Regions from separate parts of the Streptomyces sp. NPDC001292 genome, predicted to be linked through region 1. Evidence: riboswitches for the same ligand, from Rfam matches in the RefSeq annotation. Region 1 holds a riboswitch; each other region holds the start of a gene.

Region 1 (6,962 bases):
TCGCCGACCTCACCGCACGGTTCATCAAGCAGATCGGCTTCACCGGCATCGTCGACCTCGACCTGCGTTTCGACCGGCGCGACGGGCAGTACAAGCTCCTCGACTTCAATCCGCGCATGGGCGCGCAGTTCCGGCTCTTCGAGAGCGAGTCGGGCGTGGACGTCGTACGTGCCATGCACCTCGACCTGACCGGGCGCCCCGTCCCGGAGGGCGAGCAGCGCTCCGGCCACCGGTACGTCGTGGAGAACATCGACCTGCCCGCCCTCCTCGCCTACCGCCGCAGCGGCTACACGACACCGCACGCGCCGGTGAAGGCGAGCGGCACGGAGCTGGCCTGGCTCGCGGGGGACGACCCGCTGCCGTTCGTCACGATGCTCGCGCGCTTCGTGCGGCCGGGTGCCAGGCACCTCTATCAGCTGTGGCGGACCAACCGCCGTGGCGGCACCACCGGTTAGGGCAGCGCACAACCGTATGCGGGCGGCCCGTGCCGCCGCCCGAGCAGGCCCACGAGTGACACGAAGTGACGCGAGCACGTCCTGGGGAGGGACTTCGTGAACCAACCGGTGGCAGTCATCGGTGCCGGGCCGTTCGGCCTGTCCACCGCCGCCCATCTGCGCGCCCGGGGCATCCCGGTCCGCGTCTTCGGCGAGCCCATGGTCTCCTGGCGCGACCACATGCCCGCCGGGATGCTGCTGAAGTCGACCCCGGCCGCCTCCGGCATCGACTGCCCGCAGCGCGGCCACAACCTCGCCGACTACTGCGCCGCGGCCGGCATCAAGCCGCTGGTGACCGACGAGGACATCATCCCGGTGGAGACCTTCATCGCCTACGGCGAGTGGTTCCAGCGCAGGCTGGTGCCCGAGCTGGAGCGGGTGCGGGTGGTGTCGGTCGACCGGCGGCCGGGCGGGGGCTTCGAGCTGAAGCCGGACTCCGGGGAGCAGTTCACCGCCCGGGCGGTCGTGGTGGCGACGGGACTGTCGGGCCTGTCCCATCTGCCGCCGGAGCTGACCGCGGCGGTGCCGGACGGCCCCACGCCCACCGGGCCGCTCTCGCACAGCTCCCAGCACCACGACCTGAGCCGGTTCGCCGGCAAGGAGCTGATCGTCGTGGGCGCCGGCCAGTCCGCGCTGGAGACCGCGGTGCTCGCCGCGGAGGCCGGCGCGCGGGTGCGGGTGGTGGCGCGGGGCCGCGGCAGCGTCGCCTTCGGCGCCCCGCCCTGGGAGCAGCCGAGGTTCCGGCCCGAGTCGCCCTTCGGCCGCGCCTGGTCGCTGTGGGCGCTGAGCTACCACCCGCAGCCCTTCCGTCACCTCCCGGCCGGGGTGCGCCACCATCTGGTCCGCCGGGTCCTCGGCCCGCTCGGCGCCTGGTGGCTGCGCGAGCGCTTCGAGTCGGCGGTGCCGGTCCACGAGGTGAGCGGCATCGTCCGCGCCGAGGTCACGGGCGGGCGGCCGGTGCTGACGGTGCGGACCCTCGCGGGCGAGACCCGGGAACTGGCCGCGGACCACGTCATGGCGGCCACCGGCTACCGCGTCGACATCGCCGCGATGGGCTTCCTCGGCCACGAGCTGCGCACCGGACTCGCGGTGAGCCGCGGCGCCCCCAGGCTCGGCGCGGGCTATGTCTCCTCGGTACCCGGCCTCTACTTCACGGGATTGCCGGCGGCGGCCTCGTACGGGCCGGTGATGCGGTTCGTGTGCGGCACGGAGTTCGCCTCCCCGCGGCTGGCCGAACACCTTGCTGCGGCGCACGGTTGAGCGCCACCTCGCCTGCCGCGCGAAGGGCCCGTATCAATAAGGGAGTTGAGGAGAGGACGCCAGGAGCGCGGTGGTCGCCGCGGTCGTCCGGTTCCGGTCGAGTCGGCGGGCCGGAGCATCCGTATTCTCTGATCATGGCCGCCCTCGCATATGCCCTCATCGCCACTGACCTGGACGGAACGCTGCTGCGCGGCGACGACACCGTGTCCGAACGGTCCCTCGCCGCGCTCGGGAGGGCGGCGGCCGCCGGTGCCCGGCACCTCGTGGTGACCGGACGGCCGGCGCCGCGGGTGCGGCAACTGCTCGACGTCCTCGGCGCCACGGGGCTCGCGGTGTGCGGTCAGGGCGCACAGCTCTACGACGCCGGGAGCGACCGCCTGCTGTGGTCGGTCACCCTGGACCGGGAGCAGGCCGAGACCGCGCTCGGCAAGATCGAGGCCGAGGTGGGGGAGGTGTACGCCGCGGTCGACCAGGACGGAGTCGAGGGGCTCACGCTCATCGAGCCGGGGTATCTCATGCCGCACCCGTCGCTGCCCGCCGTGCGGGTCGAACGGCGCGACGACCTGTGGCGCGCGCCCATCAGCAAGGTGCTGCTGCGTCACCCGGTGCTGTCCGACGACGAGCTGGCGGCGGCGGTCCGCGGCGTGGTGGGGTCCCTCGCCACGGTCACCATGTCGGGCCCCGGGACCGTCGAACTCCAGCCGTGCGGCATCACCAAGGCGACCGGACTGGCGCTGGCCGCCGAACACCTGGAACTGGGCCGCGAGAGCGCCCTCGCCTTCGGCGACATGCCCAACGACATCCCGATGTTCCAGTGGGCCGCCCGGGGGGTCGCCATGGCCAACGCCCACCCCGAGCTCAAGGCGGTGGCCGACGAGGTCACGATGTCGAACGAGGACGACGGCATCGCCGTCGTCCTCGAACGACTGTTTGTCTAGCCGGTGTGTGGGCCGGCCGTGGTTCGGTCAGTACGCGCCGAAGACGTTGTCGATGGAGCCGTACCGCTTGGCCGCGTAGTTGCAGGCGGCCGTGATGTTGGCGACCGGGTCGTAGATGTCCCAGGACGTGCCGTTCACGTGGTACGCCCGGAAGGTCGGGTCGATGACCTGGAGCAGACCCTTGGACGGGATGCCCATCCTGGCGTTGGAGTCCCAGAGGTTGATGGCACGCGGGTTGCCGGAGGACTCGCGGATGATGTTGCGGTGGATCCCGTTGTAGGAGCCCGGGATGCCGTTCTCCGCCATGACCGCCAGGGAGGCCCGGATCCAGCCGTCGAGGTTGTTCGCGTAGCCGTAGCTCGCGGCCGTCCGGACGGTGGACGGGGTCGCCGCGGACGCAGTCGTGGCGCCGAGCAGCGGCACGGCGAGGACGGCTGCGCTCGTGCCGGTGACGGCGAGGGCGCGGACGAGGCGGGCGGTGCGGGAAGAACGGCGCTGACCGTTTGCAGGCATGGGGGATTTCCTCTCCGTCGCCTGCGAGGTGAGCTGTCGGGTTCGGGCGGGGAGGTGCCCGGCCGTGCCCCGAAGGGCACGGCTTCACCCCGAGCCGTTCCGGTGCGGCGTACGACGTAGGACGTACGTGCCCGGCCCGGCGGCTTACCTGGGTCCCCCGCTCCTGCCATGGTTCATTCGGTCGTTGGGATTACGGGCGGCGGCAGGATTCGGCGTCCGCTCGTTGGCCGGGAACGTATGCGAGAGCACATGTCCCGAACAAGTGCCGGAATCACACATTGCCCTATTTGACCTTGGTCCGGGGTGTATGTGGTGCTTGATCCTTTGCGCCTGCAAGCCTCAACTCGGCGGCCAGTAAAGGGAATGTGAAGGAGTGCGGGAGATGATACGGACGGAGGGTGACGTGACCCAACTCACGGTTTGGGTGCCCGAAGGGCAATTGCCGCTAAAGAGAATTGAAACCCCAATAGGGGTGAATCGGACTTCAAGTGTGAGTGCGGGTGGGCCGTGTGGCGGAGGCGTGATGGTGGTCACGTCGGGTGATGTGGCCTGGCCCGTATAGGTGGGCGACATCGGTGATCGAAACGTGACCGGATACGCTGACTTGAGTGAGGGCAGCGACCTATCGACAAACCGTGTAATCCCCAGCAGACACCAGCAGACAGGAGACCCCTCGTGACCGTCGTCGGGCCATTCGGGCTGAGCGTGCGGGACCAGGCTCTCGAAGCCGATGTCCAGGCCGGATTGGCGGCTGTCGAGGAAGGGCTGCTCGAAGCCACCAAGAGCGAGGTCCCGTTCATCACGGGGGCCGCCCAGCACCTCGTCAAGGCCGGCGGGAAGCGGTTCCGGCCGCTGCTCGTGATGCTCGCGTCCCAGTTCGGGGACCCGTACGCACCGGGCGTCGTGCCGTCGGCCGTGGTGGTGGAGCTGACCCACCTGGCGACGCTGTACCACGACGACGTGATGGACGAGGCCGCCGTGCGCCGCGGGGTGGCCAGCGCCAACACCCGTTGGGGCAACTCGGTCGCGGTCCTGACCGGTGACTTCCTGTTCGCCCGGGCTTCGCAGATCCTCGCCGACCTCGGCCCGGAGGCCGTGCGGGTGCAGGCCGTGGCGTTCGAGCGGCTGGTCACCGGGCAGATCCTGGAGACGGCGGGTCCGCAGGACGGCCGGGACCCCGTCGACCACTACCTGGACGTGCTCGGCGGCAAGACCGGGTCGCTGGTGGCGGTGTCGTGCCGGTTCGGCGCGATGATGTCCGGCGCCGACGAGACCGTCGTGGACGTGCTGACGCAGTACGGCGAGCGGCTGGGCGTCGCCTTCCAGCTGGCGGACGACGTCCTGGACATCGCCTCCGACTCGCACGAGTCGGGCAAGACGCCCGGCACCGATCTGCGCGAGGGCATCGCCACGCTGCCGGTGCTGCGGCTGCGCGAGCGCGCGGCCCGGCTGGGGCTGCCCGAGGACATCGCCCTGTGCGAGCTGCTGGACTCCGACCTGAGCGACGACGCGCGGCACGCGGAAGCGCTGGCGGCGCTGCGGGCGCACCCGGCACTGGAGCAGGCCCGCCGGGACACCGTGCGCTACGCCGAGGAGGCTCGGGCCGCGCTGGCTCCGCTGCGGGAGTGCGACGCGAAGGCCGCACTGCTCCAGCTGTGCGACGCGGTGGTGCACCGGGCCGGCTGACGCCTGTCCGGTTCCGCGATGTCACCGGACGCCTTCGCCGGGCGGCCCTTTCCGAGCGGCGCCCTCCAGACCTACCCCTACGGGGTGGGGGAGGCATCGCCCTTTGTGTGTCATACCGCAGGCGTACACGGAGTTGGCTCCGGGGTCTGACGCTTCCGCCCGGCGGATTTGGTCAGATGGAAACCACGGACCACACCACTCCTCACCGATCTGGGTGAGAATGGCGGCTGAGGGTGACACCCCAGTGCAGAAGGACAGCCGCCGCCGATGACGGAGGTAGGGCACACATGGCACCGAACGAATCCGAAGCCCACGACCTGCGCGCGGGGCGCCGCAAGGCCGCGCGCTACGTCGTCCCGGTCACGGTGGTGGGGGTGGCGGCGGCGACCATCGGGCTCGTCCCGGCACTCGCCGCGTCCGGCGACCCCGACCTGCCGAAGATCACCGCACAGCAACTCATAGAGAAAATCGCCGAGTCGGACGTCCAGCAGCTGTCCGGCACGGTCAAGATCAGCACCGACCTGGGTCTGCCGAACCTCGGCGGCCTGGAGAGCGGCCTGGCCTCGGGCGCGGCCAGGGGCGGTGACGGTTCGTCGGCCGACCCGACGTCAAAACTGCCCGAGCTGGCCTCCGGCACGCACACCCTGCGCGTCGCCGCCGACGGCGAGGACCGGCAGAAGGTCTCGCTGATCGAGAACGCCGCCGAGTACAGCCTCATCCACAACGGCAAGGACGTCTGGGGTTACGACAGCAAGTCGAACGAGGTCTTCCACGGCACCGCGGCCGACGGCGGCAACAAGCACCGGGACGAGGTCCCCGCCACGCCCAAGGACTTCGCCGACGAGGCCCTGAAGTCGGTCGACGACACCACCTCGGTGAAGGTCGACGGCACCGCGCAGGTCGCCGGCCGCGACGCCTACAAGCTGGTCATCCAGCCGAAGCACGCCTCCGGCACCACGGTCGGCGCGATCAGCATCGCGGTGGACGCCAAGACCGGGATGCCGTTGAAGTTCACGCTCACCCCGGCGAGCGGTGGCGCCGCCGTGGTGGACGCGGGCTTCACCCAGATCAGCTTCGCCAGGCCGGCCGCCTCGACCTTCGACTTCACCCCGCCCAAGGGCGCGAAGGTCACCGAGGAGAAGGACGCCGGGAAGGACACCGGAAAGGGCGCCGAGCGGAAGGGCGGCCAGGGCCGGCAGTTCCACGAGCCCGGCGCGTCGGAGAAGGGTCTGGCCGAGAACGGCCCGAAGGTACTCGGCAAGGGCTGGAACTCCATCGCCGTGTTCGACTCCGGCAACAAGGGCGGCATCCCGTCGTCCTCCGGAAAGGGTGATCTGAGCGGGTTCCTCGGCTCGCTGGGCGACCAGGTCAGCGGCAAGTTCGGCAAGGGCACGGTCTTCTCCACCCGCCTGGTCAACGCGCTGATCACGGACGACGGCAAGGTGTACGTCGGCGCCGTCACCAAGGACACGCTGGTGAAGGCGGCGAACGCCGGGCGGTAAGGACACGACGGACAGGAGAATCGAGGGAGCCGATGGACGAAGGGGATGACAGCGTCATCCACACGCGCGGGCTCACCAAGCGCTACCGCGGCGGACAGCTCGCCGTCGACGGTCTCGACCTGGCCGTCCCGGCGGGCAGCGTCTTCGGCTTCCTCGGTCCGAACGGCTCGGGCAAGACGACCACCATCCGCATGCTGATGGGTCTCATCGAGCCCACGTCCGGCACGGCGCGGGTGCTGGGGCGCCCCATGCCCCGGTCCTCGCGCACCGTGCTCCCGCAGGTCGGCGCGCTCATCGAGGGCCCGGCCCTGTACGGCTTCCTCTCCGGCCGGGACAACCTGCTGCGCTACGACGCCGCCGACCCGACCGCCGACCCCCGCACCCGGCGAACCCGGGTCGCGGCCGCCCTGGACCGGGTGGGCCTGACGGCTGCGGCGGGCAAGAAGGCCAAGGCCTACTCCCTGGGCATGAAGCAGCGCCTGGGGCTGGCCGCCGCGCTGCTCCAGCCGCGCAGACTGCTCGTCCTGGACGAGCCGACCAACGGTCTCGACCCGCAGGGCATGCGCGAG
Region 2 (6,962 bases), on a different contig from region 1:
GAGGCGTCCTCCGGGGACACCAGTCCCGCCTCCCGCGCCGCCGCCAGCGCCTCACGCGTCCGCGTGGTCCGCAGCGACGCCTCCGCCGCCGCGTGCCGCATCTGCAGCAGCTGCACGGTCCACTCCACGTCGGACAGCCCGCCCGGCCCCAGTTTGGTGTGCAGCTTGGGATCGGCGCCGCGCGGCAGCCGTTCGGACTCCATCCGGGCCTTCAGCCGCCGGATCTCCCGCACCGCGTCCTCGCGCAGCCCGCCGCGCGGATACCGCAACGGGTCGATCAGCTCGACGAACCGCCGCCCCAGGTCCGCGTCCCCGGCCACCGGTTCGGCCCGCAGCAGCGCCTGCGACTCCCACACCAGCGACCATCGCCGGTAGTACGCCTCGTACGACTTGAGCGTCCGCACCAGCGGCCCCGACTTCCCCTCGGGCCGCAGATCCGCGTCGACCAGCAGCGGCGGATCCGCGCTCGGGATCTGGAGCAGCCGCCGCATCTCGGCGACCACCCGGGCGGCGGCCTCGGCGGCCTCCTGCTCGTCGGCGCCGTCCCACGGCTCGTGCACGAACAGCACGTCCGCGTCCGAGCCGTAGCCCAGCTCGTGCCCTCCGAACCGCCCCATGCCGATGATCGCGAACCGGGTCGGCAGGGTGTCCCCCCATTCCCTGCGCACGACGGCCCGCAGGGTGCCGGCCAGCGTCGCCGCCGTCAGGTCGGACACGGCGCCGCCCACCTGGTCCACGAGCGCGCCCTGGTCGGCCTCGGCGGGCCGGGTCTCGGTGCCGTAGGAGCCGACGATGTCGGCGGCGGCGGTGCGGAACAGCTCCCGCCGCCGTACGCCGCGTGCCGCCGTGACGCCCTGCTCGGCGGACTCGGCGCGGCGGACGGCGGCGAGGACCTCCTGCTCCAGCTGGGCGCGCCCGCGCGGTTCGAGGCCGCCCGCGTCGCCGTTCCCCAGCAGTGCCACGGCCTCGGGTGCGCGCATCAGCAGGTCGGGGGCGAGCCGCCCGGCCGACAGCACCCGGGCGAGGTTCTCGGCGGCGGCCCCCTCGTCCCGCAGCAGTCGCAGATACCAGGGGGTCTTGCCGAGCGCGTCCGACACCTTGCGGAAGTTCAGCAGCCCGGCGTCCGGATCGGCGGAGTCCGCGAACCATCCCAGCAGCACGGGCAGGAGGGTCCGCTGGATGGCCGCCTTCCTGGTGACGCCGGAGGCCAGCGCCTCCAGATGCCGCAGCGCCGCGGCCGGGTCGGCGTACCCGAGTGCGACCAGCCGCTCCCGCGCGGCCTCCGGACTCAACCGTGCCTCGCCGGGCGCGAGTTGCGCGACGGCGTCGAGCAACGGCCGGTAGAACAGCTTCTCGTGCAGCCGGCGTACGACGCTGGTGTGCCGTTTCCACTCGCGGGTGAGCTCGGTGATCGGGTCGCTGCGCAGGCCGAGCGACCGTCCGAGCCGGCGCAGATCGGCCTCGTCCTCGGGGACGAGGTGGGTGCGCCGCAGCCGGAACAGCTGGATGCGGTGCTCAAGGGAGCGCAGGAACCGGTAGGCGTCGTCGAGCTGTACGGCGTCCACGCGGCCGACGTACCCGCCGGCGGCCAGCGCCTGCAACGCGTCCAGGGTGGAGCCGCTGCGCAGCGACGGGTCGGTCCGGCCGTGCACCAACTGAAGCAGCTGCACGGCGAATTCGACGTCCCTGAGGCCGCCCGGCCCTAGCTTCAGCTCGCGCTCGACCTCGGCCACGGGGATGGTCTCGACCACGCGGCGGCGCATCTTCTGCACGTCGGCGACGAAGTTCTCGCGCTCGGCGGCCTGCCAGACCAGCGGGTCGAGCGCGGCGATGTACTGCCCGCCCAGTTCCAGGTCGCCGGCCACCGGGCGGGCCTTGAGCAGCGCCTGGAACTCCCAGGTCTTGGCCCAGCGCTGGTAGTAGGCGACATGGCTGCTGAGGGTGCGCACCAGCGGTCCGTTGCGGCCCTCGGGCCGCAGGTTGGCGTCGACCGGCCAGATCGAGCCCTCCACGGTCGTCTCGGAGCAGATCCGCATCATGTGCGAGGCGAGCCGGGTCGCGGCGCGCAGGGCCTTGACCTCGTCGGCGCCGTCCGCGGCCTCACCGACGAAGATCACGTCGACGTCGGAGACGTAGTTGAGTTCGTGGCCGCCGCACTTGCCCATCGCGATCACCGCGAGCCGGCACAGCGCGTCGTCCTCGGGCGCGGCGGCCCGCGCGAGCCGGAGCGCGGCGCGCAGGGTGGCGGTGGCGAGGTCGGCGAGCTCGGCGGCCGTCTCGGCGACATCGGTGGTGCCGCACACGTCGCGGGCGGCGATGGACAGCAGGCAGCGCCGGTAGGCGACGCGCAGCGCGACCGGGTCGGCGGCCTCGGCGAGCCCGTGCTCGAACTCCTCCACCCCCGGGTGCAGGTCGCTCGGCTCGTAGGTGACCAGCGCCCGCCAGTCGCCGGCGTGCCGGGCGAGGTGGTCGCCGAGCGCGGCGGAGGCGCCGAGCACGCCGAGCAGCCGGTCGCGCAGCGGCTTGGCCGCTATCAGCGTGTCGAGCAGCTCACGGCGGGCCTTGGACTCCGGCTGCGCCTCCAGCAGCCGGACCAGCCCGCCCAGTGCGAGGTCCGGGTCGGCGGTGGCGCCCAGCGCCTCCAGCAGCACCGGATCGTCCCTGAGCGGCGCGAGGTCCGGACCGTCCAGCAGCCGCTCGGCGTCCGAGGCATGGATGAAGCCGTGCCGCAGCAGCCGCGTGAAGGTACTGCTCCTGCGCCCCGGCGCCGTCATCCCGGCCTCCCGTCGGATCCAGCCCGTCCTGGCCAGAGCCTATCCGGACTCCCGGGCCGGAGCCCTGACGGCGGCCCGCCTCCCGCGACCGCGCGTGGGCGCAGCGGCCCGGTCGGAGATCGTCCGGAAGGACCCGGAAGCAGGGATACTTGCCGCCCACCGGACAGTACGGTCCGGAAGTCCCGCAGGTCCCTGGTGAGGACGGCGTCCGTGTCGTACTCGGCGGCGAGGGCCGCGTTCACCGCATCCACGAGGTCAAGGCCGAGCGACGCGTACCGGGCCCGCACGGAGAGCGCGGCATCGAGGATCTCGGGCGTGGGCGGGGCCAGGACCGGGCCTCCGAGCGGTACGCGTGCCACTCGGCGCGCTTGTTGCGGAGGAAGACGCACAGGTCGGGAGCGCCCTCCCGGGGAGGGTGTCCGCGTGCTTCCGGGGCCCGGCACCGAAAACAGCGGAGTGCGGTCCTCCGTATACGCCTGGTGAAAGTCACGAAAATGTAGCGGACATATCACGCACCAACCTTCACAGCAGTCACAGGCGTTGGCTAGCGTGCCCGGCGGGCACCCCGTACCCCCACCGGCGAACGACGCCGGGACGGGTGGCCTGCGCCGAGTCCGGTGCGCTTCACGGCAGCCGGAGCCGGGGACCCAACTCATCCCCTGGGGTGAATCGGTCCCGTTCACGCGTCCCCCACGGCGCGAACGGGACGGTAGGGCAGCCCTTCCGAACCACTCGCCCGAACCCGACAGCTAACCCGGTAGGCGGTCCATGGAAGGAGTCGCCGACCTTGGCGTCGCACCGCAAAGCCCGGACCACGGCCACCCGGATCGCCGGACTTCGCACGTCCCCGGCCCTCGGTCTGACGACCGCGGCCCTCACCTCCGTGGCACTGCTGTCCCAGACGGCGAACGCCGCGCCCGCGCAGCCCCACGAGCCCAGTCTCGAAGAGGTGCAGAAGAGGGTCGATGACCTCTACCACCAGGCCGGAGTGGCCACCGAGAAGTACAACGCGGCGAAGGAGAGGACCGCCACGCAGCGCAAGCGCGTGAACGGCCTCCTCGACGACGTGGCGAAGCGCACCGCGAAGCTGAACGAGGCGCGGCGCGAGCTCGGCCTGTTCGCCGCCGCCCAGTACCGCACGGGCGGGGTCTCCGGCACCGCGACGCTGCTGCTCGCGAAGGACCCCCAGCAGTACTTCGACCAGGACCATCTGCTGAGCCAGCTCACCGAGCGGCAGAAGAAGGCCGTCGACGACTACCAGACCGCGCAGCTCGCGACGACGAAGAAGCGCGCCGAGGCGACGAAGATCCTGGAGTCGCTGACTACCTCGCAGAACGATCTGAGGACCAGCAAGCTCGACGTCCAGAGGAAGCTCAGCGAGGCGCGCCGTCTGCTGTCGACGCTGACCGCCGAGGAGAAGGCGCGGCTGGCGGCGATCGAGAAGAAGAAGCAGGAGGTCGCCCGGCAGAAGGCTGCGGAACTGGCCCGCCGGCAGGCGGCGGAGGAGGCGGCGCAGAAGCGCAAGCAGGAACAGGCGGCTCAGAGTTCCGGCGCGGAGGCGAGCAGCGGAGCCGGCACGAGCACGGAAGTCGGCACGAGCACGGGCGCCGGATCGAGCACCGGCTATGCCGCCAAGGCCGCCAAGGTCATCGACTTCGCGAGGGCCCAGATGGGCAAGCCGTATGTGTGGGGGGGCGTCCGGCCCCGATTCGTACGACTGCTCCGGGCTCACGCAGGCCGCCTGGAAGTCCGCCGGGATCTCGCTGCCGCGCACCACCTGGGACCAGGTGGAGGTCGGCACGACCGTCCCCGTCTCCGAGGCCGAGCCCGGCGACCTGGTCTTCTTCTACAACGACATCAGCCACGTCGGGATCTACATCGGCGACGGCATGATGATCCACGCGCCGCGCTCGGGCACGAACGTCCGCGAGGAGTCGATCTACTACATGCCGATCCACAGCGTCGTCCGCCCCGCGTAACGCGCGTGCCGGACACCCGGCACCGGCACCGGACATGAAAGGGCCGCACGGGAGTGCGGCCCTTTCATGGGACGGCGCCGCTCAGGCACCGCGAGGAAGACGTTGGTCGTCGCGACGACGGATATCGGTCATGGTGAGCAGCCCGACCAGGCCGAACTGGCTCTGCCGACGGTCGGCGATCGTCGGCCCCATCCGCTGAATCGGCGGGAAACCAGCTCTGACCTGCGCCTACAGCACCGGCAAGTGCTTCTTCAGTTCGAAGGCCGTGACCTCCGAGCGGTACTCGTGCCACTCGGCGCGCTTGTTGCGGAGGAAGAAGTCGAAGACGTGTTCGCCGAGGGTGTGGGCGACCAGGTCGCTGTTCTCCATCAGGGTCAGGGCCTCGCCGAGGTTCTGCGGGAGCGGTTCGATGCCCATCGCGCGGCGTTCGGCGTTGGAGAGGGCCCAGACGTCGTCCTCGGCGCCCGGCGGCAGCTCGTAGCCCTCCTCGATGCCCTTGAGGCCGGCGGCCAGGAGGACGGCGTAGGCCAGATAGGGGTTCGCGCCGGAGTCGAGGGAGCGGACCTCCACACGGGCGGAGCCGGTCTTGCCGGGCTTGTACATCGGGACGCGGACCAGGGCCGAGCGGTTGTTGTGGCCCCAGCAGATGTACGAGGGGGCCTCGCCGCCGGCGCCCGCGGTGCGCTCCGAGCCGCCCCAGATGCGCTTGTAGGAGTTCACCCACTGGTTGGTGACTGCGGAGATCTCGGCGGCGTGGCGGAGGAGGCCCGCGATGAAGGAGCGGCCGACCTTGGAGAGCTGGTACTCGGCGCCGGACTCGTAGAACGCGTTCCGGTCACCTTCGAAGAGCGACAGGTGCGAGTGCATGCCGGAGCCGGGGAACTCCGAGAAGGGCTTGGGCATGAAGGTGGCCTGGAGGCCCTGCTCGAGCGCGACCTGCTTCATGACCAGGCGGAACGTCATGATGTTGTCCGCGGTGGACAGGGCGTCGGCGTAGCGCAGGTCGATCTCCTGCTGGCCCGGGGCGCCCTCGTGGTGGGAGAACTCCACCGAGATGCCCATCGACTCCAGCATGGTGATCGCCTGACGGCGGAAGTCCATGCCGATGGCCTGCGGAGTGTGGTCGAAGTAGCCGGAGTTGTCCGCGGGCGTGGGGCGGGAGCCGTCCAGCGGACGGTTCTTGAGCAGGAAGAACTCGATCTCGGGGTGGGTGTAGAAGGTGAAGCCGAGGTCCGAGGTGCGGGCCAGGGCGCGCTTGAGGACGTAGCGGGGGTCGGCGAAGGACGGGGAGCCGTCCGGCATGAGGATGTCGCAGAACATACGGGCCGTACCGGGGGCCTCGGCACGCCAGGGCAGGATCTGGAAGGTGGACGGGTCGGGCTTGGCGATCATGTCGGACTCGTAGACCCGGGCGAAGCCCTCGATGGCGGAGCCGTCGAAGCCGATGCCCTCGTCGAAGGCCTGTTCCAGCTCGGCGGGCGCGACGGCCACGGACTTGAGGAAGCCGAGCACGTCCGTGAACCACAGGCGTACGAACCGGATGTCGCGCTCCTCCAACGTCCGGAGCACGAACTCCTGCTGCTTGTCCATCTTCCGCTTCCCCATCCTTGCTGGTCAGGCCACCTGTGTTCGCTGTCACGGGAGACCGTCGGGCACCTGAGCATCCCACCACGGCCGCGTTTCACCCGTGTTGCGGCGCCCGGTCGCCCGGCCGTCGTGCGGGGGCGATCGCCCCGAGTACGGGAGGTTTACCGCTCTGCCGCCCATCTTGCCCGCTCGCACCGTCATCCGTAATGGCCGAACCCTCACCCACGTGACCGAGACCACCCCCCTTAAATTTGCATCTCAAATGCAAGTTTCAATATCGTTTCGATCGGTCGAGCGATCGAGCCCATTCGATCGAGTCATCGAGGAGTCACCATGCTGTCCGAGCAGTCAGCGGCCACCGTCCGCGCCACCCTCCCCGCCGTCGGCGCGGCCATCGGCCAGATCACCGAGCGCTTCTACGCCAGACTGTTCGACGCCCACCCCGAGCTGCTGCGCGACCTGTTCAACCGCGGCAACCAGGCCGCCGGCACGCAGAAGCAGGCTCTGGCCGGCTCCATCGCCGCCTTCGCCACGTACCTCGTGGACAACCCGGACCAGCGGCCCGACCTGATGCTCCAGCGCATCGCCCACAAGCACGCGTCCCTGGGGGTGGTTCCGGAGC
Region 3 (6,962 bases), on a different contig from region 1:
CCGGCCGCCGGGTCGATGACCGCGCGCACGACGGTGTCGACCCCTCTGGGCGCCATCGCCTGCACCACCGGCCGCAGCTCCTGGGGCTTGCCGAAGAGGTCGGTCAACTCGGCGTAGGACCAGCGGAGTTGCTCCTCGTCGGTGAGGTCCAGCCGTACGCCGCCCAGATCGGCGCGGTGCCGCAGGTGCGGGGCGGTGGCCTTCAGGGCGACGGGGTAGCCGAGGGCGCGGGCGGCTGCCGCGGCGGCGTCGGGGGTGGGGGCGGGCAGGGCCCGGCGCACGTGGATGCCGTACCGGCCCAGCAGCTCGCAGGTCTCCTCCGTGCCGAGCGTGAGGCCCTGCCCGCGCTCCAGCAGTCCGCCGATGAACGTGGCGGCGCCCTTCTCGTCGATGTCCTCGTACTCCGGCACCTTGCCCGGGTCCGCGGCCTCCCTCCGCCACTGGCCGTACCGGACCGCTTCGGCGAGGGCCCGGACGGCACGTTCGGCGGCGGGATAGGCGGTGATCAGACGCGGTCCGGTGCGGGTCGGCTCGGCACCTGAACCTGCCGACGCCCCGAGCCCGGGGCCTGCGCCTGCGGCCGCGCCCCTTTCGGACACGCCGGAGGACGACCACCGGGGGCCGGGCTGCGATCCCGCGGCGGGAGCCTGGCCCGGACCCGATGCCTGGCCCGCGCCGGGGGCATGGTCAGGACCGGGGGCGTGGCCAGGAACGCCGGCGTGACCCGGACCGGGAGGGTGCCCCGTACCGGGGGCGTGACCCGGACCTCGTCCGGGTCCTGTGACTGCCTTCGGGCCGGTGCCGGTCTCGGGATTCGGCTCGACCGGGGAACCCGGGCCGGCCTGGTGGCTCGCCCCCGGCCGGGGGCCCGCGCCCACCTGCGGTCCCGTGCCGTACTCAGGGCCCGGAACCGCCTGGGAAGCCCCGCCCGACAAGTGACCCGGACCCACCGGGGAGGCCGCACCCGCCTGGTGACCCGGGCCCGCCGGAAAGGCCGATGCGGACCGAGGTGTCGTGGGGGGTGGCAGCAGGGGGGTCGCTCCTGGCTGGGGGCCCGGGCCGGGTGGGGGTGCGGTGCTGGTGGCGGCGGACAGGGCCTCCGCCAGTCCGCCGAACTCGACGTGGACGACCAGGACCGGCTTGCCGGAGACCTCCTGCGCGGCCGAACGCAGCGCCTCGGCCAGGGCCGTGTCCTCGGCGGCCCCCTCCCCCAGCGCCGGTATCAGCGTGACGACCACCGCGTCGGTGGTCTCGTCGGCCAGCGCGCGGGACAGCGCGACCCGGAAGTCCTCCGCCGACGCCCCCGTCGTCAGGTCCCGCGGCGGCTGGGGGCGCAGCCCCTCCGCGAGACAGCGGTCGTAGGTCAGCACTCCCAGCGACTCGGAGTTGCCGAGGATCGCCACTCGCGGTCCGGGGGGCAGCGGCTGCCGGGCGAGCAGCAGGCCGGTGTCGACCAGCTCGGTGATGGTGTCGACCCGGATCACTCCGGCCTGCCGCAGCAGCGCGGACACCGTGGCGTGCGGCAACCGCGTCGCCCGTACCGTGTGCCCCTGCGGGGCGGAGCCCGCGCTCTGCACCACGACCAGCGGCTTCACCGCCGCCGTGCGCCGGGCCAGGCGGGTGAACTTGCGCGGGTTGCCGATGGACTCCAGGTACATCAGGGCCACGTCGGTGTCGGGGTCGTCGTACCAGAACTGCATGACGTCGTTGCCGGAGACGTCCGCCCTGTTGCCGGCCGACACGAAGGTCGACACGCCCGTGACCCCGGTGACCCCGCCGCCGCGCCGGTGCAGCCGGGACAGCAGCGCGATGCCGATGGCCCCGGACTGGGCGAACAGCCCGATGCGGCCGGGCCGGGGCATCTCGGGGGCGAGGGAGGCGTTCAGCCGGACGGCCGGCGAGGTGTTGATGATCCCGAAGGTGTTGGGCCCGATGATCCGCATGCCGTACGTGCGCGCCTGCCGCACGAGGGCACGCTGCCGCTCGCGACCTTCGGGACCGCTCTCCGCGTAGCCCGCGGAGATCACGACGAGCCCCTGCACCCCGTGCTCGCCGCACTCGGCGACGGCGTCCGGGACGTGCTCGGCCGGCACGGCGACGACGGCGAGGTCCACGGGCCCGTCGATGTCCCGCACAGAGCGGTGGGCGGGCACCCCGTCGATCTCCTCGCAGTCCTCGCCGAAGGCCCGGTTCACCGCGTGGAGCCGGCCCGTGAACCCGGCGTCGCGGATGTTGTCGAGGATGCTGCGGCCCACGCCGCCGCGCGTGCGGCCCACTCCGATCACGGCAACCGAGCCGGGCACCAGGAGCCGCCGTACTGATCGCGCCTCGGCCCGCTGCTCCCGTGCACGCTGCACGGCCAGCGAGCGGTCGGTCGGCTCGATGTCGAACTCCAGGCGTACGACGCCGTCCTCGAAGCTGCGCTTCTGGGTGTACCCGGCGTCCGTGAACACCTTGATCATCTTGTTGTTGGCCGGAAGCACCTCGGCGGTGAAGCGGCGGATGCCGCGTTCGCGGGCGACGGCCGCGATGTGCTCCAGGAGCGCCGAGGCGACCCCGCGTCCCTGGTGGGCGTCCTGCACCAGGAAGGCGACCTCGGCCTCGTCGGAGGGCGCCGAGGCGGGCATGCCGTCCGCACCGATGCGGTCGTAGCGTACGGTGGCGATGAACTCGCCGCCGACCGTGGCCGCGAGTCCCACCCGATCCACGAAGTCGTGGTGCGTGAAGCGGTGGACGTCCTTCGCGGACAGACGCGGGTAGGGCGCGAAGAAGCGGTAATACTTGGACTCGTCCGACACCTGCTCGTAGAAGCTGACCAGACGGCCGGCGTCATCGGCGGTGATGGGGCGGATCCGTGCGGTGCCGCCGTCGCGCAGCACCACGTCGGCCTCCCAATGGGCGGGGTACTCGTGCCGGTCCGGCGACGTCTGCATGGGCCCCAGCGTACGGCTCGCGTCCGACAGCGGCGCGAGGCAGTCTGTGGAGGACACACATCGGACCGAGGCCGCGGTCCGACGCCACCCGGAGCGGAGCACACGCCCGCTCCGGGTCGCTCCACGTGTGGAAAACTGGTCTAGACAACCCCGATCACCCGAAGGGCAGCAACACATGGCTGAGCGCCGCGTCAACGTCGGCTGGGCCGAGGGTCTCCATGCCCGCCCCGCCTCCATCTTCGTCCGGGCCGCCACGGCCGCAGGCATCCCCGTGACGATCGCCAAGGCCGACGGCACGCCCGTCAACGCGGCCTCCATGCTGGCCGTGCTCGGCCTCGGCGCCGAGGGCGGCGAGGAGGTCGTGCTGGCCTCCGACGCCGACGGCGCGGACGCCGCGCTGGACCGGCTGGCCAAGCTGGTCGCCGAGGGGCTCGAGGAGCTTCCCGAGACGGTCTGACCGGCAGGACCGGTCCAGCGCCGAAGCCGTGCCACCCGGACGGGGTGGCACGGCTTCGCCGTGCCCGGCGGGTCCCCGGAACACCGGAGGGCGACACCGGAAGGGAACACCGGCGAGGAACACCGGAGCCCCGGCTCGGGAGCCGGGGCCTCGGGGGTGTCGCGTGACGCGCCGGGCTGCGCCCCGGCGCAGGGGGTCAGACGTCGATGCCGTGCTTGCGGAGGTAGGCCACGGGATCGACGTCGGAGCCGTAGTCCGGGGACGTACGGGCCTCGAAGTGCAGGTGCGGTCCGGTGACGTTGCCGGTCGCGCCGGACAGGCCGATCTGCTGGCCCGGGACGACCTGCTGACCCACCGAGACCCCGAGGGACGACAGGTGCCCGTACTGGGTGTACATGCCGTCGGCCATCCTGATCACGACCTGGTTGCCGTACGCCCCGCCCCAGCCGGCGTCGACGACGGTGCCGATGCCGACCGCGTGGACGGGGGTGCCGCTCGCGGCGTGGAAGTCGATACCGGTATGGGTGCCGGAGGACCACAGGGAGCCGCCGGTCCGGTAGCCGGTCGATATGTAGGAGTCGACGATCGGCGTCACGAAGGCGTTGAGGCGCTTGCGCTCGGCCTCGCGGGCGGCGCGGGCCCTGGCCTCGCGCTCCTTCTCCGCGCGCTCCGCGGCCTGCTTGCGCGCGGCCTGCGCGGCCTGCTTGCGCGCGGCGGCCCTGTGCTGGGCGACGGCCTGGGCGTCGATCTTCTCGGCGACGCTGTCGCCGATGGTGACGACCGGGGTGAGGCCGGTGTCCTCGGGGGCGGGAGCGTCCGCGGCGAGGGCCGGGGCGGCGAGGGTGCCGATGACACCGGTGGTGGCCAGGGCCGCGACGCCCGCCGCGCGGGCGGTGGTGCGGTGCGTCCGGCTCGGCCGGCGGTGCTTCCCGGTGGCGCGGGTGAACGCCATGGAGACGTGGGTCCTTTCCTTCCCTGTCGCCTACCGGGTTAGCTGACGGGTTCGGAGCAGGAAGGTCTCCTACGGCCCCCTCGCGTCGCGCGCGGGTGTCCGATTCACCCCAGGGACGGTGGGTCCCCGGCTCCCCTGGCTCGCGCCGTACGGGGACTCGGCGATGACTGTCCGGTGCCGCGGACGCGGCGCACTGCCTGACGAACAGCCGGACCGACGCTAGACGGGGCCGCTTTCGATTCCCAAACGGATCAGAAGTTTTGTAGCGCATACCACAGGGCAGACAGGCAGCCTCCCCCTCAATCCGGACATCAAGGGGCCCTGGTGACGCTTCGGTCACCAGGGCCCCACGCGCGTGTGCCGGTCGCCGCGCTGCGGCGGCGACGAGGTGCCTCTACTCGGCCGTGACGACGGTGACCCGGCCGACGCCCAGGGCCTCGACGGGCTCCTTGATCTGCGCCGCGTCACCGACCAGGACCGTCACCAGCCGGTCCACCGGGAAGGCGTTGACGACGGCCGCGGTGGCCTCGACCGTGCCGGTCGCGGCGAGCTGCTGATAGAGCGTCGCCTGGTAGTCGTCGGGCAGGTGCTGCTCGACCTGGTCGGCCAGCGTGCCGGCCACGGCGGCGGCCGTCTCGTACTTCAGCGGCGCCACGCCGACGAGGTTCTGCACGGCGACGTCCCGCTCGGCGTCGGTGAGGCCCTCCGCGGCGAGCTTGCGCAGCACCGTGAACAGGTCGTCCAGCGCCGGGCCGGTGTTCGGGGTGTCGACCGAGCCGCTGATGGCGAGCATCGCGGCGCCCGACCCGTCGGGGGCCGACCGCAATACCTGGCCGAACGCCCGCACCCCGTAGGTGTAGCCCTTCTCCTCGCGCAGGACGCGGTCCAGGCGGGAGGTGAGGGTGCCGCCGAGGCAGTAGGTGCCGAGCACCTGGGCGGGCCACACGCGGTCGTGCCGGTCGGGGCCGATCCGGCCGATGAGCAGCTGCGTCTGGACGGCTCCGGGCCGGTCCACGATGACCACGCGGCCGGTGTCGTCGGCGGTCACCGGCGGCACGGGCCGCGGCTTGGCGGGGGAGCCGGTCCAGGCGCCCAGGGTCCGGCCCAGCAGCTGGTCGAGGTCGACGCCGGTGAGGTCGCCGACGACCACGGCGGTGGCCGTGGCCGGGCGCACATGCCGGTCGTAGAAGGCGCGGACGGCCGCCGAGTCGATGGTGCCGACCGTCTCCTCGGTGCCCTGGCGCGGACGCGACATGCGCGAGTCGGCCGGGAAGAGCTCCTTGGACAGCTCCTTGGCGGCGCGGCGGGCGGGGTTGGCCAGCTCGTGCGGGATCTCGTCGAGCCGGTTGCGCACCAGGCGCTCCACCTCGGAGTCGGCGAACGCGGGCGCCCTGAGGGCGTCGGACAGCAGGCCGAGCCCCTTGGCCAGGCGGGAGGCCGGGACCTCCAGGCTCAGCCGTACGCCGGGGTGGTCGGCGTGCGAGTCGAGGGTGGCCCCCGCGCGCTCCAACTCGGCGGCGAACTCCTCGGCGGAGTGCTTGTCGGTGCCCTCGGAGAAGGCTCGCGCCATGATCGTGGCGACGCCGTCCAGGCCGGCCGGCTCCGCGTCCAGGGGCGCGTCCAGCAGCACCTCGACGGCGACGACCTGCTGGCCGGGGCGGTGACAGCGCAGCACCGTCAGGCCGTTGTCCAGCGTCCCGCGCTCGGGCGCGGGGAACGCCCACGGCTTGGCCTCGCCGGCCCTGGGCCGGGGGTGGAACTCCATCGTGGCGAGCTCGGTCACTTCGCCGCCTCCTCGGTGTCGTCGGTGGCCGCGGCGTCCGCGTCCTGGGCGTCGTCCTGCACGTCGGCGGCGGTCGGCTCGTAGACGAGCACCGCGCGGTTGTCGGGGCGCAGGCGGGACTTGGCGACCTCCTGGACCTCCTCGGGCGTCACCTCCAGGACGCGCTTGACGGCGGTCAGGGCGAGCTGCGGGTCGCCGAACAGGACGGCGTAGCGGCACAGTTCGTCCGCCCGGCCGGCGACCGTGCCGAGGCGGTCCAGCCACTCGCGCTCCAGCTGGGCCTGGGCGCGCTCCATCTCCTCGGCCGTCGGGCCCTGTTCGGCGAACCGGACGAGCTCCTCGTCGATGGCCGACTCGATGACGGGGACCTCGACGTCGCCGGAGGTCTTCACGTCCAGCCAGCCCAGGGAGGGCGCGCCGGCCAGCCGCAGCAGGCCGAAGCCGGCCGCGACGGCCGTACGGTCGCGGCGCACCAGCCGGTTGTAGAGCCGGGAGGACTCGCCGCCGCCGAGGATGGTGAGCGCCAGGTCGGCCGCGTCACACGCGCGCGTGCCGTCGTGCGGGAGCCGGTAGGCGGCCATCAGGGCGCGGGCCGGGACCTCCTCCTCGACGACCTCGCGCAGCTGCTCGCCGATGACCTCGGGCAGGGAGCCGTCGCGCGGCTCGGACTTGCCGTCGTGGGACGGGATGGAGCCGAAGTACTTCTCGATCCAGGCGAGCGTCTGCTCAGGGTCGATGTCGCCGACGACCGACAGGACGGCGTTGTTCGGCGCGTAGTACGTGCGGAAGAACGCTCGCGCGTCCTCCAGGGTGGCCGCGTCCAGGTCCGCCATCGAC
Region 4 (6,962 bases), on a different contig from region 1:
GCTCGCGCTCCAGCACCAGCTCGGTGGCGGAGAGCGGCGGGAGAGGGTGTCGCTTGGACATCGCGAAGAACACCATGGCCAGTCCCCTGGGTCGTCGAGCGCCCGTACTTCCAGCTTCACCCAGGAGGACGCCGTGCACGACCGGAAACCGCTCCCGACGCGACGGGAAAGACCTCCGCGATTTACGTACGTCCTGTACATTTTCTACAGAGGCCGCTCCGACCGGAGCGGGGCCCGCCGCATGGAGGGGTGTGCCATGACGCGACCGTCCGCCCGCTACGTCCTGCCGGAGTTCACCGAGATCACCAGCGCCGGCCGGCGGCCCCTGGATCCCTACGCGAAACTGCTCGAGGAGCGGATCGTCCTCCTCGGCACACCGGTCGACGACATCGCGGCGAACGACGTGATCGCGCAGTTCGTCCACCTGGAGCACCAGGCACCCGACCGGGACGTCTCGCTGTACATCAACTCCCCGGGCGGCTCGTTCAGCGCCATGCTGGCCGTCCACGACACGATGCGGTACGTGAGCTGCGACGTGGAGACGGTCTGCCTGGGTCAGGCCGTCGCGTCCGCAGCGGTGCTGCTGGCCGCGGGCACGCCGGGCAGGCGGTACGCTCTGCCGGGCGCCCGCGTGGTCCTGCGGCAGCCGTCGCTGCCCGAGCCGGTCGAGGGCCAGGCGTCCGACCTGGCCATCCAGGCGGAGGAGCTGGCACGGGTGCGCGCCCGCCTGGAGGAGTTGCTCGTACGGAGCACCGGGCGGTCCGCGCGGCAGGTGCGGGCGGACCTGGAGCGGGAGCGGGTGCTGGACGCGCGGGAAGCCTTGAATTATGGGCTGGTTGACCGGATCATCCCGAATCGCGGGGCCACGCGCACCGCGCCGGACGCGGGGTGAGCCGCCGATGCCGCCACCCGAGCTGCCGCCCCTGCCGGCGCTGACCCGTGCCGAGGCGGAGCTGATCGACCGTTACCTGGAGGCGGCCGACCTGCTGGGCCGCGCCAACCCGGGCCGGCCCGGGGACACCTACCGGGCCCTGAGAGCCGCTCAGGCGCTCGTCGGCAAGGCGGTGGTGCTGCGGGACACGCTGGCGCTGATGCACCAGCGGGGCGAGACCGAGCTGCACGCGGCCACCCTGGCTCGCGCGCTGCGGGTGCTGGACGGAGAGCGGCGCACGGCCCGCGTCACCCTGCCCCCGGACTGCGGAAGTTGACGTCCTCCACAACCAGGGGCACGGCGGGCGCGGAAGGCCGTCCGTCCGGACACGCGGCGCGGAATGTCCCCGAATGACCGACCGCCTTTCGGTGTAGGTTCGGCTCCCTTTTCGGGACCACCGCAGTTGCGCAACACGCCTCCCCGGATGGCGGAACCAGGTGTTCCGGTGCTGGTCCGGGGGTCGTCACGGGAAGGGGCGCCCGTTCGCTCGTGAGGGGTGTCCACCCGAACGGGCGCGTGGTGAGTAACAACACAAACACTCGGATCCGTTGGGATTTTCGGACATCCGTAGGTGAAGATCCCTGTCTGACGACAAGCCCCCGCCACAACGGCGGGGCGGTCCGGGCGGACGCCGAGTCCTGCCGCCGCCCGGATGACCGGTCGACAGGAGTGGATCGGCAGGAATGGAGGACCCAAGCACGACGGGTCGCCGGAACGGTCACGCCATGGCCGGACCGAGCATCCCTTGGGGTGAAGCCGCGGCAACGCGGCCGGGCAACTTCGCCAGCCCGAATCCGACAGGTCATCCTTCACAGGCGGCTGACGAAGGGTTGCGCATGACCGCGCTCAATCGTGTCCCGTCGCTGATGGCCCGGGCCGGCACGGCCTCGGCCCTGACTCTCGCCGCCGTGGGCGGCTCGATCGTGGTCCCGGGTGTGGCCTCCGAGGCCGCGGCCGTGACGACCGCCAGCAAGGCGCTGCGGATCGCGGCGTCCAAGAAGGGGTCGCCCTACCAGTGGGGCGCCACGGGGCCGCGGAGATTCGACTGCTCCGGGCTCACGCTGTACTCGTTCAAGAAGGCGGGCAAGAAGCTGCCCCGCACGGCCGCGCAGCAGTACAACAGGAGCCGGCACATCTCCGCGCGCAGCCGCCGAGCCGGGGACCTGGTGTTCTTCCACTCGGGCTCATACGTGTACCACGTGGGCATCTACGCCGGCGGGGGCAGGATCTGGCACGCCCCGAAGACCGGGGACGTGGTGAAGCTGCAGAAGATCTGGACGAAGAGCGTCTGGTACGGCCGGGTCAGCTGACCCGGCCGTAGTGCGGGCGGTGGCGGCGCTTCCACGTCGTCACCGTCCGTTCCTACGGTTCCTGGCCCGCGGCCGTCACAGGGCGGGCGGGAGCCGTCCACGGAAGTTCGATGCAGACCGTCTTGCCGCCCTCCCGGGTCGGCCGCACGCTCAGTCTGCCGCCGCACTCGGCGGTGAGCCACCGGATGATCACCATCCCCCGGCCGTTGTCCTGCTGGACGGCGGCCGGCAGTCGTTTCGGGAACCGGGGGTGGCTGTCGGTGACCCCGATGCGCAGTCGCTCGTCACGCACCAGGACGAGGTCCACCGTGAAGGTGGGTGACTGCCCGAAAGTGTGCTGTACGGCGTTGGTGGCGAGTTCGGAGACGATGAGCCGGACCGTCTCCGCGGTGTCCGTGGCCGGCGGCAGGCCCCACTCCGCGAGAGTGCCCGCCACATAGGCGCGGGCCGCACAGACCGAGGCGGGATCGCTCGGCAGAGTGACGGATGCTTCCAGATGGTCTGCCATGGCGACGTCGTCCCTTTCCCACGGGACCGGAGTCCGACACTGAGCGGATGATTCGAGTACGGTCCCGCACTGGTGCTTCGCCGTCAGACTGCCATCAGCACTCCGGTCTCGGTGGCGATCCACCGAGATATGCATATATCTGTCGCTCGATGCGGTGAACTCTGCGACGGCAGACCGTATGTGAAGCGGGTCGCGTGGAGCGTTCAGAGGGAGCGAGGGAGTAGCCCATGCAGCACGGTCCCGCGGTGCGCCGCCGGAAACTGGGCGCCGAACTGCGCGCGCTGCGCACCGGCGCGGGCCTCACGAGCGGTGAGGCGGCCCACCTGGTCGGCTGGCACCAGTCGAAGGTCAGCCGGATCGAAACCGGCACCAGTGGGGTGAAACCGGCCGATGTGCACTCACTCCTGGACGCGTACGCGGTCGACGACTCCCAGCTGCGCGAGCTGCTCCTGGCGCTCGCGGGACTGGACGACGGCGACGGCCGGCACCACTGGTGGCACGCCTATCGCGGTGTACTGCCGCCGACCTACCGGGACTTCATCAGCCTGGAGTCGCAGGCGAGCGGGATGCGCACCCTGGAGACCTCGGTCGTCCCCGGACTGCTGCAGACGCCCGAGTACGCCCGCGCGGTCACCCGGGCCGCCGTGGACGGCCTCGACGAGGACCGGCTGGACGCGCTGGTGGAGGTGCGGCTGGCCCGCCAGGACGTGCTGCGCTCGCGACCGCCGCTGGAGCTGGACGCGGTGCTGGACGAGGCGGTGCTGCGCCGGGAGGTGGGCGGACCCGAGGTCATGAGGCGGCAGCTGGAGCGGCTGACGGAGGCGGCCCGACTGCCCCAAGTACGGCTCCAGGTGTTGCCGTTCGCCGCCGGCGCGCACGTCGGCGTCACCGGGCCTTTCGTTATCTTCTCATTTTCGAACGCTGCTGATCTGAACGTGGTGGTTCTCGACCACTTGACGAGTAGCCTCCACCTCGAGCGGAAAGAAGACCTAGAGGCCTACAGCGAGGCCTTCGACACCCTGCGGATCCACGCCCTCTCGCCCGAGGACTCGTTGGACTTCATCGCCGGGATACGCCAGGACCACTGACGGCGCGCAACCGCATACCGCGTAAGGAGGCACCATGTCCGCTCTGCCTCGGCACGTACCTTCCAGCACCGATCTGCACGGCGTGCGCTGGCTGCGCAGCAGCTACAGCACGGGAGCCAACAACTGCGTCGAGACGGCCCGGCCCGCCACGGGACCGTGGGCCGGGCTGCTCGCCGTGCGCGACTCCAAGGCCCCGGCCGGGCCCGCGCTGCTCTTCTCCCCCGCGAGCTGGGCAGACTTCACGGCCGCGACGCACCGCATCTGACGAACGATCCGGTCATATCCGCACCCGGTGACGCTCGGCCGTGTCACGCCGACTCATGGTCGTGTTCCACCGATCACCCGTACAGCGCGTTCGATCTGCGCCCCGGAGAGGTCCGCGCGGGCGGTCAGCCTCAGCCGTGAGATGCCGTCGGGCACGGAGGGAGGACGGAAACAGCCCACGGCCAGGCCTGCCGCCCGGCAGTCGGCCGCCCACCGCACGGCCTGCTCCGGGGACGGCGCGCGCACCGAGACCACCGCGGCGTCCGGACGTACCGCTTCCAGACCCGCGGCGGTCAGGCGTGCGTGGAGTTCGGCCGCCACCGCACGCGCGCGTGCCGCCCGCTCCGGCTCGCGGCTCAGCAGTCGCAGCGCCGCCAGGGCGGCGCCCGCGGCCGCGGGGGCGAGGCCGGTGTCGAAGATGAACGTCCGGGCCGCGTTCACCAGGTGGTCGATCACGCGCGCGGGCCCGAGGACGACTCCGCCCTGGCTGCCGAGCGACTTCGACAGCGTGGCCGTGACGACCACGTCGTCGGCGCCCGCCAGTCCGGCCGCGTGCGCGGCGCCGCGGCCGCCGGTGCCCAGGACGCCCAGCCCGTGGGCGTCGTCGACGACGAGGCCTGCGCCGCGCTCCCGGCAGACCGCGGCGAACTCCGCCAGCGGGGCCGCGTCGCCGTCGACCGAGAAGACCGTGTCCGACACGAGCACGGCCGGGCCCTCGTGCGTGCCGAGCGCCTTGCGCACCGCGTCCGGGTCGGCGTGCGCGACGACCTGTGTCGTGCCCCGGGCCAGCCGGCAGCCGTCGATGAGCGAGGCGTGGTTGCCCGCGTCGGAGACGACGAGTGAGCCGCGCGGCGCCAGCGCGGTGACCGCGGCCAGGTTCGCGGCATATCCGGAGGAGAAGACCAGCGCCGCCTCGAAACCGCAGAAACCGGCCAGTTCGCGCTCCAGTTCCACGTGCAGTTCGGTGGTGCCGGTGACCAGCCGGGAGCCGGTCGAGCCGCCGCCCCAAGTGCGCGCCGCGGCCGCGGCCCCCTCGGTCACCTCCGGATGGCGGGCCAGCCCAAGGTAGTCGTTGCCCGCGAGGTCGAGCAGCGGCGAGTCGGCGGGGCGGGGCCGCAGGGTCCGTACGAGTCCGGCCCGGCGGCGTGCGTCCGCCCGCTCCTCGATCCAGCCGAACGCCATGGGTCCTCCGGGGCATTTGTAGGCAGTGGACAGACCCTAGCGGCAGGACCAGCCGCCCATGATGTGGCAATACCCACATGTCGATGGGGCCGTCGTTGTGCGGAGTCTCCTTGGCCGCGGACCGGACCGTAGGACAGGATCAGCTCTCATGGACCTGCTGAGGACGCTGGTGGACAAGGGGCTCCGGCGCGAGTCGCCGACCCGCGAGGAAGCTCTGGCCGTGCTGGCCACCTCCGACGACGAACTGCTCGATGTGGTGGCCGCGGCCGGGAAGGTGCGCCGCCACTGGTTCGGCCGGCGGGTGAAACTCAACTATCTCGTCAACCTCAAGTCGGGCCTGTGCCCCGAGGACTGCTCCTACTGCTCCCAGCGGCTCGGCTCGAAGGCCGACATCCTCAAGTACACCTGGCTCAAGCCCGACGACGCCTCCAAGGCCGCCGCGGCGGGGCTCGCGGGCGGCGCGAAGCGGGTCTGTCTGGTGGCCAGCGGGCGCGGTCCGACCGACCGTGACGTGGACCGGGTCTCCGACACCATCAAGGCGATCAAGGAGCAGAACGAGGGCGTCGAGGTGTGCGCCTGCCTCGGTCTGCTCTCCGACGGCCAGGCCGAACGGCTGCGCGAGGCGGGGGCCGACGCCTACAACCACAACCTCAACACCTCCGAGGCGACGTACGGCGACATCACCACCACCCACACCTACGCCGACCGGGTGGACACGGTGAACAAGGCGCACGCGGCCGGTCTGTCCGCCTGCTCCGGGCTCATCGCCGGGATGGGCGAGAGCGACGAGGACCTGGTCGACGTGGTCTTCTCGCTGCGCGAGCTGGACCCGGACTCCGTTCCGGTGAACTTCCTGATCCCGTTCGAGGGCACACCGCTCGCCAAGGAGTGGAACCTGACCCCGCAGCGCTGCCTGCGGATCCTGGCGATGGTCCGGTTCGTCTGCCCGGACGTGGAGGTGCGGATCGCGGGCGGCCGCGAGGTGCACCTGCGCACCATGCAGCCCCTCGCGCTGCACCTGGCCAACTCGATCTTCCTCGGCGACTACCTGACCAGCGAGGGCCAGGCCGGCAAGGCCGACCTGGAGATGATCGCGGACGCCGGGTTCGAGGTGGAGGGCGCCGACCAGGTGACGCTGCCCGAGCACCGGGGGGCGGCCGGGGGCGAGTGCGGGTCGCACGACCGCACGGGGTGCGGGTCCCACGAAGAATCGGGCTGCGATGCGCACGAGGGGCCGGGGTGCGGGTCGCACCAGGGTGACGGGATCTGCGGTTCCGCCGCGGCACCGGCGGCTGGACCGGCATCGGCATCGGTACCGGCCGCGGTCGGCAACGAGCCGCGTACGGACCTGGTCGCCGTGCGCCGCCGGGGCGCCGGAACGGACCTCGCGCCCAATGCCTGAACCGCACACCACGCCCGGCCGGAGCGTGCCGGAACTGCTGGAGCTCGACCGGCGGCACGTGTGGCACCCGTACGGACCCATGCCCGGCCGCCACGAACCGCTCGTCGTGGAGTCGGCGAGCGGGGTGCGGCTGAGGCTCGCGGACGGCTCGGGCGAACTGGTCGACGGCATGTCGTCGTGGTGGGCGGCGATCCACGGCTACAACCACCCGGTGCTCAACGGGGCCGCGCGGGAGCAGCTGGCGCGGATGAGCCACGTGATGTTCGGCGGGCTCACG

Evidence for each region. A riboswitch is a leader RNA that binds a small molecule or an ion and turns the genes downstream of it on or off. The one in region 1 is predicted to bind cyclic di-AMP.
Region 2: another riboswitch for cyclic di-AMP. It lies ahead of ACFY4A_RS01985 (NlpC/P60 family protein); the one in region 1 lies ahead of ACFY4A_RS19525 (transglycosylase SLT domain-containing protein).
Region 3: another riboswitch for cyclic di-AMP. It lies ahead of ACFY4A_RS03195 (M23 family metallopeptidase); the one in region 1 lies ahead of ACFY4A_RS19525 (transglycosylase SLT domain-containing protein).
Region 4: another riboswitch for cyclic di-AMP. It lies ahead of ACFY4A_RS20990 (C40 family peptidase); the one in region 1 lies ahead of ACFY4A_RS19525 (transglycosylase SLT domain-containing protein).

The regions. Positions count from the first base shown of each region.
Region 1 is NZ_JBIAXG010000017.1:59,400-66,361, forward strand. It holds gene ACFY4A_RS19510 (ATP-grasp domain-containing protein) at 1-455, shown strand, start outside; gene ACFY4A_RS19515 (FAD-dependent oxidoreductase) at 552-1,754, shown strand; gene ACFY4A_RS19520 (HAD family hydrolase) at 1,886-2,692, shown strand; gene ACFY4A_RS19525 (transglycosylase SLT domain-containing protein) at 2,720-3,205, opposite strand; cyclic di-AMP (ydaO/yuaA leader) riboswitch at 3,211-3,398, opposite strand; gene ACFY4A_RS19530 (polyprenyl synthetase family protein) at 3,881-4,891, shown strand; gene ACFY4A_RS19535 (outer membrane lipoprotein carrier protein LolA) at 5,179-6,393, shown strand; gene ACFY4A_RS19540 (ABC transporter ATP-binding protein) at 6,426-6,962, shown strand, end outside.
Region 2 is NZ_JBIAXG010000001.1:454,916-461,877, reverse strand. It holds gene ACFY4A_RS01990 (bifunctional [glutamine synthetase] adenylyltransferase/[glutamine synthetase]-adenylyl-L-tyrosine phosphorylase) at 1-2,774, opposite strand, end outside; cyclic di-AMP (ydaO/yuaA leader) riboswitch at 3,371-3,554, shown strand; partial or broken gene ACFY4A_RS01985 (NlpC/P60 family protein) at 3,562-4,753, shown strand; gene glnA (type I glutamate--ammonia ligase) at 4,982-6,343, opposite strand; gene ACFY4A_RS01975 (globin domain-containing protein) at 6,674-6,962, shown strand, end outside.
Region 3 is NZ_JBIAXG010000002.1:106,346-113,307, reverse strand. It holds gene ACFY4A_RS03205 (GNAT family N-acetyltransferase) at 1-2,933, opposite strand, end outside; gene ACFY4A_RS03200 (HPr family phosphocarrier protein) at 3,109-3,390, shown strand; gene ACFY4A_RS03195 (M23 family metallopeptidase) at 3,587-4,342, opposite strand; cyclic di-AMP (ydaO/yuaA leader) riboswitch at 4,355-4,515, opposite strand; gene ACFY4A_RS03190 (M16 family metallopeptidase) at 4,737-6,125, opposite strand; gene ACFY4A_RS03185 (M16 family metallopeptidase) at 6,122-6,962, opposite strand, start outside.
Region 4 is NZ_JBIAXG010000019.1:57,682-64,643, forward strand. It holds gene ACFY4A_RS20975 (ANTAR domain-containing protein) at 1-76, opposite strand, end outside; gene ACFY4A_RS20980 (ATP-dependent Clp protease proteolytic subunit) at 257-892, shown strand; gene ACFY4A_RS20985 (hypothetical protein) at 900-1,208, shown strand; cyclic di-AMP (ydaO/yuaA leader) riboswitch at 1,551-1,764, shown strand; gene ACFY4A_RS20990 (C40 family peptidase) at 1,768-2,241, shown strand; gene ACFY4A_RS20995 (ATP-binding protein) at 2,294-2,749, opposite strand; gene ACFY4A_RS21000 (helix-turn-helix domain-containing protein) at 2,977-3,837, shown strand; gene ACFY4A_RS21005 (DUF397 domain-containing protein) at 3,872-4,102, shown strand; gene ACFY4A_RS21010 (8-amino-7-oxononanoate synthase) at 4,156-5,283, opposite strand; gene bioB (biotin synthase BioB) at 5,432-6,685, shown strand; gene ACFY4A_RS21020 (adenosylmethionine--8-amino-7-oxononanoate transaminase) at 6,678-6,962, shown strand, end outside.